2 linked regions of the Thermosynechococcus vestitus BP-1 genome follow. The protein of the gene in region 1 binds, or shares a complex with, the protein of each later gene. Links are inferred from orthologs where the notes say so. Each region holds a gene or a part of one and is shown on either strand. Other genes may lie near its edges.

Region 1 (5,033 bases):
CCGCAATCGCCACGCTACTGCTGAGCCATGTCAGCCATTGGGAGTAGATATTTGCCCTTGGCTTCTGGGTTTGCAGGTGTTCAACGGTTTGCTGAAGCTGCTCGACTTCTTGGTTGAGACCTGCAATCTCATGGTGTAGCCCCTCAATTTCACGATCGCGATCGCTCACCGTGGCCTGGCAAGCCGCCAGTTCTGCTTCTTTTTCGCGACAGGTGGCTTCAATCGTGGTTAAGGAAGCGGTTAATGTGGCCGTTTGTCTGGCATATTCCTCTTCAAGGCTACTACTGCGCTGGTAGGCGGTTTCTAGCTCTTGGCGGTAGCGATCGCAATTCTCCCGCAGGACTTCATTGTCGGCTTGGCTACTGTTGAGGGCATTCGTCAATTCTGCCACCTGCTGGCGATAGTCCCTGACTTGAGTTTGCAGTTGCTGTTGCTGGTTTTCTAACTCTTGGCAGCGGTTTTGCAGCCATTCCACCTCTGAGCGCAATTGCTCAATTTCTTGGCGCTGGCGATCGCGCTCCTGTTCACTACGGGCAACCAATTCCTTTAGCCCTTCGATACGCTGGGCTTGTTCGCCAACCATTCTGTGCAGGCGATCGCACTCTTCCTTCAACCGTTGGACAGACCCCTTGTACTGCCGCTGTACCCAAGCCCGCAAAAACGATAGACCAGAGATGGTAAATCCAATTAGGGCATAGGTGCCCACCAGTATATGACCCGTGGCCGACATCTGTAACATATTAAACCCCTGAACTTGAGTTGAATGTCAACGAAAACGCCGCAATCCAGAATACAGCCCTTTTCCCAAGGAGGGAACTCGCCCAAAACAGCCAAAGCTGCTGTCGGAGAGGGCTCTCGACTTTTTATCCTTTGGCGATCGCTCCCCTATGCAGGCCCAGAGCGATAACTTTTGGGAATCAATGCAGAAACCTGTATTTTCTAGTCTAGCGAGGGAGAATGACTACTGGGGTTAGCTGCTTGATAGCCTTGGTACAATAGGGGATGCACTTGAATTTGCAAGGGGAAGACCAATGACTGAGGCAGCTGTATTGCCCATTCTGTTGATGGGGATTGCGAACTTTTTGCAAATCTACTTAATTATTCTGCTGATTCGCGTCCTTCTGTCGTGGTTTCCTAATATCAACTGGTATAATCCGCCCTTCTCGATTCTGAGTCAGTTAACGGATCCCTACCTGAACATCTTTCGCGGTCTGATTCCCCCCATCGGTGGTCTTGACTTTTCGCCGATCATTGCCTTCTTCCTCTTGCAATTCATTGTTCAACTGTTGGCGGGGTTCTCCAGTAGCGCCACGTTCTTCTAAACCACTGCTGGCTCGTTAGGGGGCAATCGCCATGTCAACACTGCCTGCGTTCCAAGATGAATTTGATGTTATTGTTGTCGGTGCCGGTCATGCGGGCTGTGAAGCCGCCTTGGCAACGGCGCGGTTGGGCTGTCGTACCCTCCTGCTGACCCTCAACCTCGATAAAATTGCTTGGCAGCCCTGTAATCCGGCAGTGGGTGGTCCTGCCAAATCGCAACTCGTGCACGAAGTGGATGCCCTCGGAGGGGAAATTGGCCGTGTCAGCGATCGCACCTATGTGCAAAAGCGTCTCCTGAATGCCTCACGGGGTCCAGCGGTCTGGGCGCTGCGGGCGCAAACGGATAAGCGCGAATACAGCGCCGTCATGAAACAGGTGGTGGAAAATCAGCCCAACTTGCTCGTCCGCGAGGGCATGGTCACGGATTTAGTCCTTGATGCCAATGACACGGTGATTGGGGTTGAAACCTACTTTGGCGTCGCCTTTCGCTGTCAAGCGGTGATTCTGACAACGGGAACCTTCCTCGGTGGCCGTATCTGGGTAGGGAATAAATCGATGCCCGCTGGTCGTGCTGGCGAATTTGCCGCAGAGGGTCTCTCCCAAACCTTAGCCCGCCTCGGCTTTGAGGTGGATCGTCTGAAAACAGGAACCCCTGCGCGGGTGGACCGGCGATCGGTGGACTACAGCAAGATGGAGCCCCAGCCCCCGGATGAGCAAGTGCGCTGGTTTAGCTTTGATCCTACAGTATGGGTGGAAAGGCCCCAAATGAACTGCTACTTGACCCGCACCACCCCTGAAACCCACCGGCTCATCCGTGAGCATCTCCACCTCACTCCTGTGTATGGTGGTTGGGTTGATGCCAAAGGCCCCCGCTACTGCCCCAGCATTGAGGATAAAATTGTCCGCTTTGCCGATAAAGAAAGCCATCAAATTTTCATTGAACCCGAAGGCCGCAATACGCCTGAACTCTACATCCAAGGCTTTTCTACGGGACTGCCAGAACCACTGCAACTGCAACTATTGCGCACGCTGCCGGGGCTAGAAAACTGCATCATGCTGCGTCCGGCCTATGCGGTGGAGTATGACTACTTGCCGGCAACCCAGTGCTTTCCCACCCTCATGACCAAGAAAATTCAGGGGCTATTTTGTGCCGGACAAATTAACGGCACCACTGGCTATGAGGAAGCAGCCGCCCAGGGAATTGTGGCCGGGATTAATGCCGCTCGCTTTGTTCAGAGGAAACCCATGATCACCTTCCCGCGGCAAGAGAGCTACATCGGTACCCTTATTGATGATCTGTGTACGAAGGAACTGCGGGAACCCTACCGCATGCTCACTAGCCGCTCGGAATATCGCTTGGTGTTGCGATCGGACAATGCCGACCAGCGGCTTACCCCCTTGGGGTATGAGATTGGTTTGGTGAGCGAAGCCCAGTGGCAGGTGTTTCAAGCCAAGCAACGCCGTCTTGCCGCGGAGACGCAACGCCTTCAGACAACCCGCATTAAAGCCCATGAACCGGTGGGTGAAGCGATTGTCACTGCCACAGGTCAAGCGATTAAGAGTGCTATTGCCCTGGAGGAGCTGCTGCGGCGATCGGGGGTACATTACGAGCTATTGGATCGCCACGGCCTTGGCAATCCCGACTTGACGCCCCAAGAGAAAGAGGCGGTTGAAATTGCCATTAAGTACGCCGGCTACATTGAGCGGCAACAACGGGAAATTGAACAGATTGCCCGCCAAGAACAGCGTCCTCTGCCTGTGGATTTGGATTACTTTGCCATTCCTACCCTGTCAATGGAGGCACGGGAGAAACTCAGTGCCATCCGCCCCCTCACCATTGGTCAAGCGAGTCGTATTGGGGGGGTCAATCCGGCGGATATCAATGCTCTATTGGTCTATCTACAGGTGCAACAGCAGCGGCAATCCCTGACGGCAGTGGGGGGCTAAGACAAAGTGGCCGGCTGGTTAGGTGAATTGGAGCTGGTCTATGCTTGGCGGCGGGGGCAAACGATTCCAGTGCGGGCTTATGCCTCGGCACCCCTGAAGCTGCAACGGTCGTTTTATCCCGAGGGAAAACCGATCTGCCACAGTGTGATCCTGCATACGGCGGGGGGCTATGTGGGGGGCGATCGCCTGCACCAAAAGATTACCCTTGAACCCCAGTGCCGTGTCCTGTTGACAACGCCTGCCGCTACCAAGGTCTATGGTCGTGCTCAAATCCCTGTGGAGCAAACGCTCCACTGTCATGTTGCCGATGAGGCGGTTTTAGAATGGCTCCCCCAAGAAACGATTATCTTTGCGGGTGCTCAATTTCACCAACGCCTGCGCATTGATCTTGCCCCTCAAGCACAGGTGGGCCTTTGGGAGATGACCCGCTTTGGCCGCACGGCTCGCGGTGAAGTCTTTAATCGTGGCTATTGGCGTTACCACACGGAGGTATGGCAGGGGGGCGTCCCCCTGTGGATTGATCGCCAGCGGATTGAGGGTACGAAAATGATGCTGACAGCAATGAATGCTTTGCAGGGGTGTCCCCTCATGGGCACATTGGCTTGGGTCGGTAGGGAAGTGAGCAGCGAACAGATCCAACGGCTGCGGGATTTAGCGATGGGGATCCAGGGGGAGATGGGTGTCAGTACCCTGATTCGTGGGGTGGTTTGTCGCTATCGCGGTCATTCCATGGCGGAATTACGGCGCTGGTTTGTGGCGGCTTGGCAGTTGCTGCGGCCGGGGCAAGGTTCTCATCCTTTGGTTTGCTATCCCCGGGTGTGGCCCCGATGAACCGCAGGCGTGCTCTTACGGATTACGAGCGGCAACAAATTAGAAACATCAGTGCTTGGCTGCGAGAGGAAACGACCCCTCTGCAACAGGCGGTGCAATGCGTCAATGCCGCAGTTGAGCGTCATATCTGTGGGATGTTGTCCCCTGAACACCTAGCAACTCTGCGTAAGGCGGGGGAGCTCCTGCTCGCCAATAGTGATCACGCTTGGCAACACTTGAAACAGCGATTGGGCAGCGGTCAGATTCCAGTCGAGCACTGGCAGGATATGAAGGATCAACCCCTCGAGGTGTGCGATCGCCTGCAAGGGAGCGTTGCCGGTGCAGCCTTGACCAAAGCGGCCGTTGCAGCCCTAATCACTGCTCCCCTTGACTTTCTTGGTGAATTGGTGGATGTGGGGTTTGCTTTGCTGCTGGGTCTCAAAATCATTCAAGAGGTGGGCTTGTGCTATGGCTTTGGCAGTGAGACCTCAGTTGAACGGCATATCCTATGGGGCACGTTGCGGATCAGTTTTGCCGCCACTGGCAAGGAACGTCAGCATCTATTGTTGAGTTTGCTGCATCCTTCTGAGGAAAACGAACGGGGGGCGATCGCCGGCCTCTTGGAGGATAGTGCCTTTGAGGTCTTTAGCGACAACACGGCGGAGGCGGTGTTGAGTCGTGCATTAGTGACGTTGAGCGAAGAATTGAGCGGCGAGTTGATCCCCATGATTGGCATTGCGTTGGGGGTTCTCGAAAGCGAAACATTTGCCTGCCAGGTGGCAACGACGGCGCGATATGTTAATCAGTTGCGTTGGCTCCTGCGTGCTCACGGTGGCAGCGGCGTCGATCTCGCTTGCAGTTGATCGCCAATGCGGCGTAGGGCATCCATAGGTCCGGTGAGGAGGAGGCGATCGCCCGCCATTAAAGGACAATCGCTGCTAGGTTCAGAAAGAAGT
Region 2 (4,255 bases), 450 kb from region 1 along the record:
AGCCTATCCAAGTTGAAGTGCCCCAGGCCGTTACCCCCGATTCCGTTTTTGAAGCGGTGGTAAAAATTCCCTACGATACTAGTGTGCAACAGGTGTTGGGGGATGGCTCTAAGGGGGGTCTGAATGTCGGTGCGGTGCTGATGCTGCCAGAGGGCTTCAAAATTGCTCCCCCCGATCGCCTCCCTGAGGAGCTGCAAGCCAAAACCAGCGGCATTTACTACCAACCCTACAGTGACGATCAGCAAAACATTATTCTCGTGGGTCCCCTGCCGGGTGAGCAGTATCAGGAAATTGTTTTCCCCATCCTCGCCCCCAACCCTGGGACGGATAAATCGATCCACTTCGGCAAATATGCTGTCCATGCCGGGGGCAACCGCGGTCGCGGCCAAGTCTATCCCAACGGCGAAAAGAGCAACAACAATGTCTTTACGGCACCGATCGCCGGCACCATTACTAGTATTACCCCTAACCCCGATGGCAGCACGGCGGTGGTGATTACCCCCGAGAATGGCGAAGCCGTGACGGAAACCGTTCCCGCTGGCCCTGAGCTCATTGTCCGTGAAGGCCAAACGGTGGTTGCTGGTGCAGCCCTGACCAACAATCCCAATGTGGGTGGTTTTGGCCAAAAAGACACGGAAATTGTCCTTCAGGACCCCAACCGCATTAAGTGGTTGCTGGTCTTCTTTGCCGCCATTACACTTTCCCAGATTCTCTTGGTTCTGAAGAAGAAACAGGTGGAGAAAGTGCAAGCAGCGGAGATGAGTTTTTAGGGAGTTGTATCCCCAAGGGTTGTGCGACACTTCCATGACACGATTGCGGCGATCGCCACGGCTATTGTGCCCCAGCAAGGGAGTATCGGCATTGTCCGTCTCTCCGGCGCCAAAGCGGTAGCGATTGCCCAATCTTTATTTGAGGCCCCTGGCAAGCAGCCTTGGGAATCCCATCGTATTCTCTATGGCTATGTCCGAGACCCCCAAACCAAGGAACGGGTCGATGAAGCGCTCCTGCTTTTAATGCTTGCTCCCCGTTCCTATACCCGTGAAGATGTGGTGGAATTTCACTGTCATGGTGGTCTCATCCCTGTTCAGCGCGTGCTGCAACTTTGTGTGGCCGCCGGGGCACGCCTCGCAGATCCGGGGGAATTTACACTCCGGGCTTTCCTCAACGGTCGCCTTGATCTCACCCAAGCTGAGAGTGTGGCTGAACTGGTGGCTGCCCAATCCACCACCGCCGCCCAAATAGCGCTGGCGGGTCTGACGGGCAAATTGGCTCGCCCTCTCCAGCAGATTCGGCAAACTTGCTTATCTCTGTTGGCAGAAATTGAAGCGCGACTAGATTTTACTGACGAGCTACCTCCCCTTGACCCCGCAGCCATTGCTGAGCAAATTCGTCAGTTACAACATCAGGTAGAGGCATTTTTAGCCACGGCAGAGCGGGGAGCACTGATTCGCACCGGACTCAAAGTGGCAATTGTTGGTCGCCCTAATGTCGGTAAGTCGAGTTTGCTCAATGCCTGGAGCCGGAGCGATCGCGCCATTGTCACCGATTTACCGGGCACCACCCGTGATATTGTTGAGTCTCAATTGGTTGTGGGTGGGATTCCAATCCAAGTGCTTGATACCGCAGGCATTCGCGAGACCGATAACCTTGTGGAACAAATTGGCGTCCAGCGATCGCGCCAAGCCGCCCTCAGCGCTGATCTCATTCTCCTGGTCATCGATGCTAGTCAAGGGTGGACCGCCGCCGATCAGGCGATTTACGACCAACTCCAGCTAAAACAGCGGCGGCAGCAAGCGCCTCAGTCAGTCTTAGTTGTTTTGAACAAAGCGGATCTCCTCAGTGAAACCACAGAGGTTAAAGATATTCCATTGCCCATTGCCCCCATTCCCACCGTCCTGCTTTCGGCTCTCAGTCAAAGGGGAATTGAGCAGCTTGAGGACGCCATTTTGCACCTTGTCCAGGGTCAAGGGGTGAGCGCCGCCAACCTAGACTTTGCGATCAACCAACGCCAAGCCGGGCTCTTGGAACAGGTCCACCAATCCCTCAATCATGTGCTTGCGGCCATTGATGCCCAACTGCCCCTGGATTTTTGGACAATTGACCTGCATGCGGCTGCCCGGGCCCTTGGCACATTGACGGGGGAAGAGGTCACCGAGTCAGTCCTCACAGAAATCTTTAGCCGCTTTTGTATTGGTAAATAGGCCATGCTGGGCAAAACCAGTTATCGTTTTCTTCTTCCCTATGTATTGCGCTATTGGCGAACCCTCTCCCTAGCACTGCTGTGTACGGTGGGCTTTGTGGGCACGGCCCCCTTGGCTGCTCAGTTAGTGGGTCAAACCTCGGAACTAGTGGGGACAGGCAATGTGAGGCAGTTATTACCGTGGGCAGGGGCTGCCATCCTGCTCTTTCTGGGGCGGGGGATCTGTCAATTTGGTCAAGATGTGTTGATGGCCGATGCTGCTTTTCGGGTGGTTTACGATATTCGTTTAATTTTGTATGCCCACCTGCATCGCCTTGGGGTGGATTTTTTTGAGCGCATGGGCAGTGGTGATCTCACCTACCGATTAACGGGGGATGTGGAGGCGATCGCCATGGTCATCACTAGAGTATTTCAACAACTTTTGCCTGCTTTGTTAACAGCGATCGCCCTCATGGCCTATATGTTTTATCTCAACTGGCCACTCACCCTAGCGGCTTTGATCATCACTCCCCTGATGGTGGCCGCAATCAGTTGGTTTGGTGAGCGCTTACGCACTGCTTCGCGGCGTAACCAAGATGCCCTTGGCGGACTGTCCTCCTACCTTACGGAAACCTTCGCGGGAATTCGCTTAATCAAGGCATTTGCCACGGAGGAGACCATCTTGCACCGCTTTCAGCAAGAGGCGGAAAAGAACCGCCGGGCCTATTTCCAAATTGCTCGGATTCAGTCAACGCAGTACCCTGTGGTGGGTTTCTTAGAAGCCTTGAGTATCATGAGCTTGTTTTTGCTGGGGACATGGCAAATTGGCGCCGGCAATCTCACACCCGCCCAATTGATTAGCTTTGGCGCCGCTGCCGCTTTACTCATCGATCCCGTCAATCAAATCTCCAGCAGCTATAGCTCCCTCAAAGTTGCTGAAGCCTCTTTAGATCGGAGTTTTAGCCTATTGGCGATTGCACCGAATGTGCAGGAAGTCAGGGATGCCCAACCCCTACCCCCCATTACTGGCAAGGTGGAATACCGCCATGTGTGGTTTGCCTATGAGCTTGATCAACCCGTGCTGCAGGACTTCAATCTCCTGGTGCAGCCTGGGGAAGTGGTGGCGCTGGTTGGCCATTCCGGGGCAGGCAAGTCAACCCTCATTAACCTCCTGCTGCGGTTCTACGATCCCCAAGCGGGGCAAATTCTCATTGATGGCATTGATATTAAAACCGTCACCCTCAAGAGTTTACGGCGGCAAATTGGGATTGTTCCTCAGGAAACGATTCTTTTCTCAGGGACCATTGCCCAAAATATTGCTTTTGGTGACTCCGAACCGGATTGGGAACGACTCATTGAGGCAGCCAAAATTGCCAATGCCCACGACTTCATTGACCGCTTTCCCGATGGCTATCAGACATGGGTGGGAGAAAGGGGAATTAACCTTTCTGGGGGTCAGCGCCAACGCCTGGCGATCGCCCGCGCTGTTTATGCCGATCCACGGATTTTAATTTTGGATGAGGCGACCTCCGCTTTGGACTCCGAATCAGAGACCTTAGTGCAAAATGCCTTGGAGAAGGCAATGAGGGGGCGCACTGTCTTTATGATTGCCCACCGTTTGGCCACGGTTCGTCGGGCCGATCGCATTCTTGTTCTAGAGCAGGGGCGGATCATTGAAAGTGGCAGCCATCAAGAACTGCTGGCCCAGTCTGCCCGCTATGCCCAGTTCTACACCCAGCAGTATCTCCCAGACGGGAAATGACCTTTGTGCTGATGGAGTGGCCCTTTGGCTTCTATCTTCTGAATTTGGGAGGGGATGTTTCCGCAATGGCCGGATGTGAAAATAGACGTTGAATTCTTAAGATCAGCGAGGACGGCTATGGGGAGCATTATTTCTGTGCATTCTTTTCGTGGGGGCACAGGCAAATCCAATACAACCGCAAATCTGGGCTGTACCTTGGCGATATTGGGCTATCGGGTGGCGATCGTGGACACCGATATTCAATCCCCCGGTATCCATGTGCTCTTTGGCCTTGAGTCGGAAGATACGGAACATGCCCTGAATGATTACCTCTG

What was found. Proteins that work in one complex are often made in the same cells at the same time.
Region 2: the proteins of mnmG (region 1) and mnmE are in contact, whole or in part, in a solved structure (PDB 9HIP), measured with the Escherichia coli proteins. The link is inferred for Thermosynechococcus vestitus BP-1 from one-to-one orthologs.

The regions. Positions count from the first base shown.
Region 1 is NC_004113.1:533,953-538,985, forward strand. Bases 825-3,810 are described here. They hold mnmG (tRNA uridine-5-carboxymethylaminomethyl(34) synthesis enzyme MnmG), read left to right. Parts: upstream 825-1,353; coding sequence 1,354-3,267; downstream 3,268-3,810. Other genes in these bases: TLL_RS02730 (YggT family protein), read left to right, coding at 1,032-1,322; TLL_RS02740 (urease accessory protein UreD), read left to right, coding at 3,274-3,810. Outside these bases: TLL_RS02725 (hypothetical protein), read right to left, coding at 1-739; more of TLL_RS02740, read left to right, coding at 3,811-4,098; TLL_RS02745 (EcsC family protein), read left to right, coding at 4,095-4,940; TLL_RS02750 (cation:proton antiporter), read right to left, coding at 4,904-5,033. UniProt on the Escherichia coli protein: NAD-binding protein involved in the addition of a carboxymethylaminomethyl (cmnm) group at the wobble position (U34) of certain tRNAs, forming tRNA-cmnm(5)s(2)U34.
Region 2 is NC_004113.1:982,316-986,570, forward strand. What follows is about bases 1-2,996. They hold mnmE (tRNA uridine-5-carboxymethylaminomethyl(34) synthesis GTPase MnmE), read left to right. Parts: upstream 1-791; coding sequence 792-2,201; downstream 2,202-2,996. Other genes in these bases: petA (cytochrome f), read left to right, coding at 1-770; TLL_RS04865 (ABC transporter ATP-binding protein), read left to right, coding at 2,205-2,996. Outside these bases: more of TLL_RS04865, read left to right, coding at 2,997-3,941; TLL_RS04870 (MinD/ParA family ATP-binding protein), read left to right, coding at 4,059-4,255. UniProt on the Escherichia coli protein: Exhibits a very high intrinsic GTPase hydrolysis rate. Involved in the addition of a carboxymethylaminomethyl (cmnm) group at the wobble position (U34) of certain tRNAs, forming tRNA-cmnm(5)s(2)U34.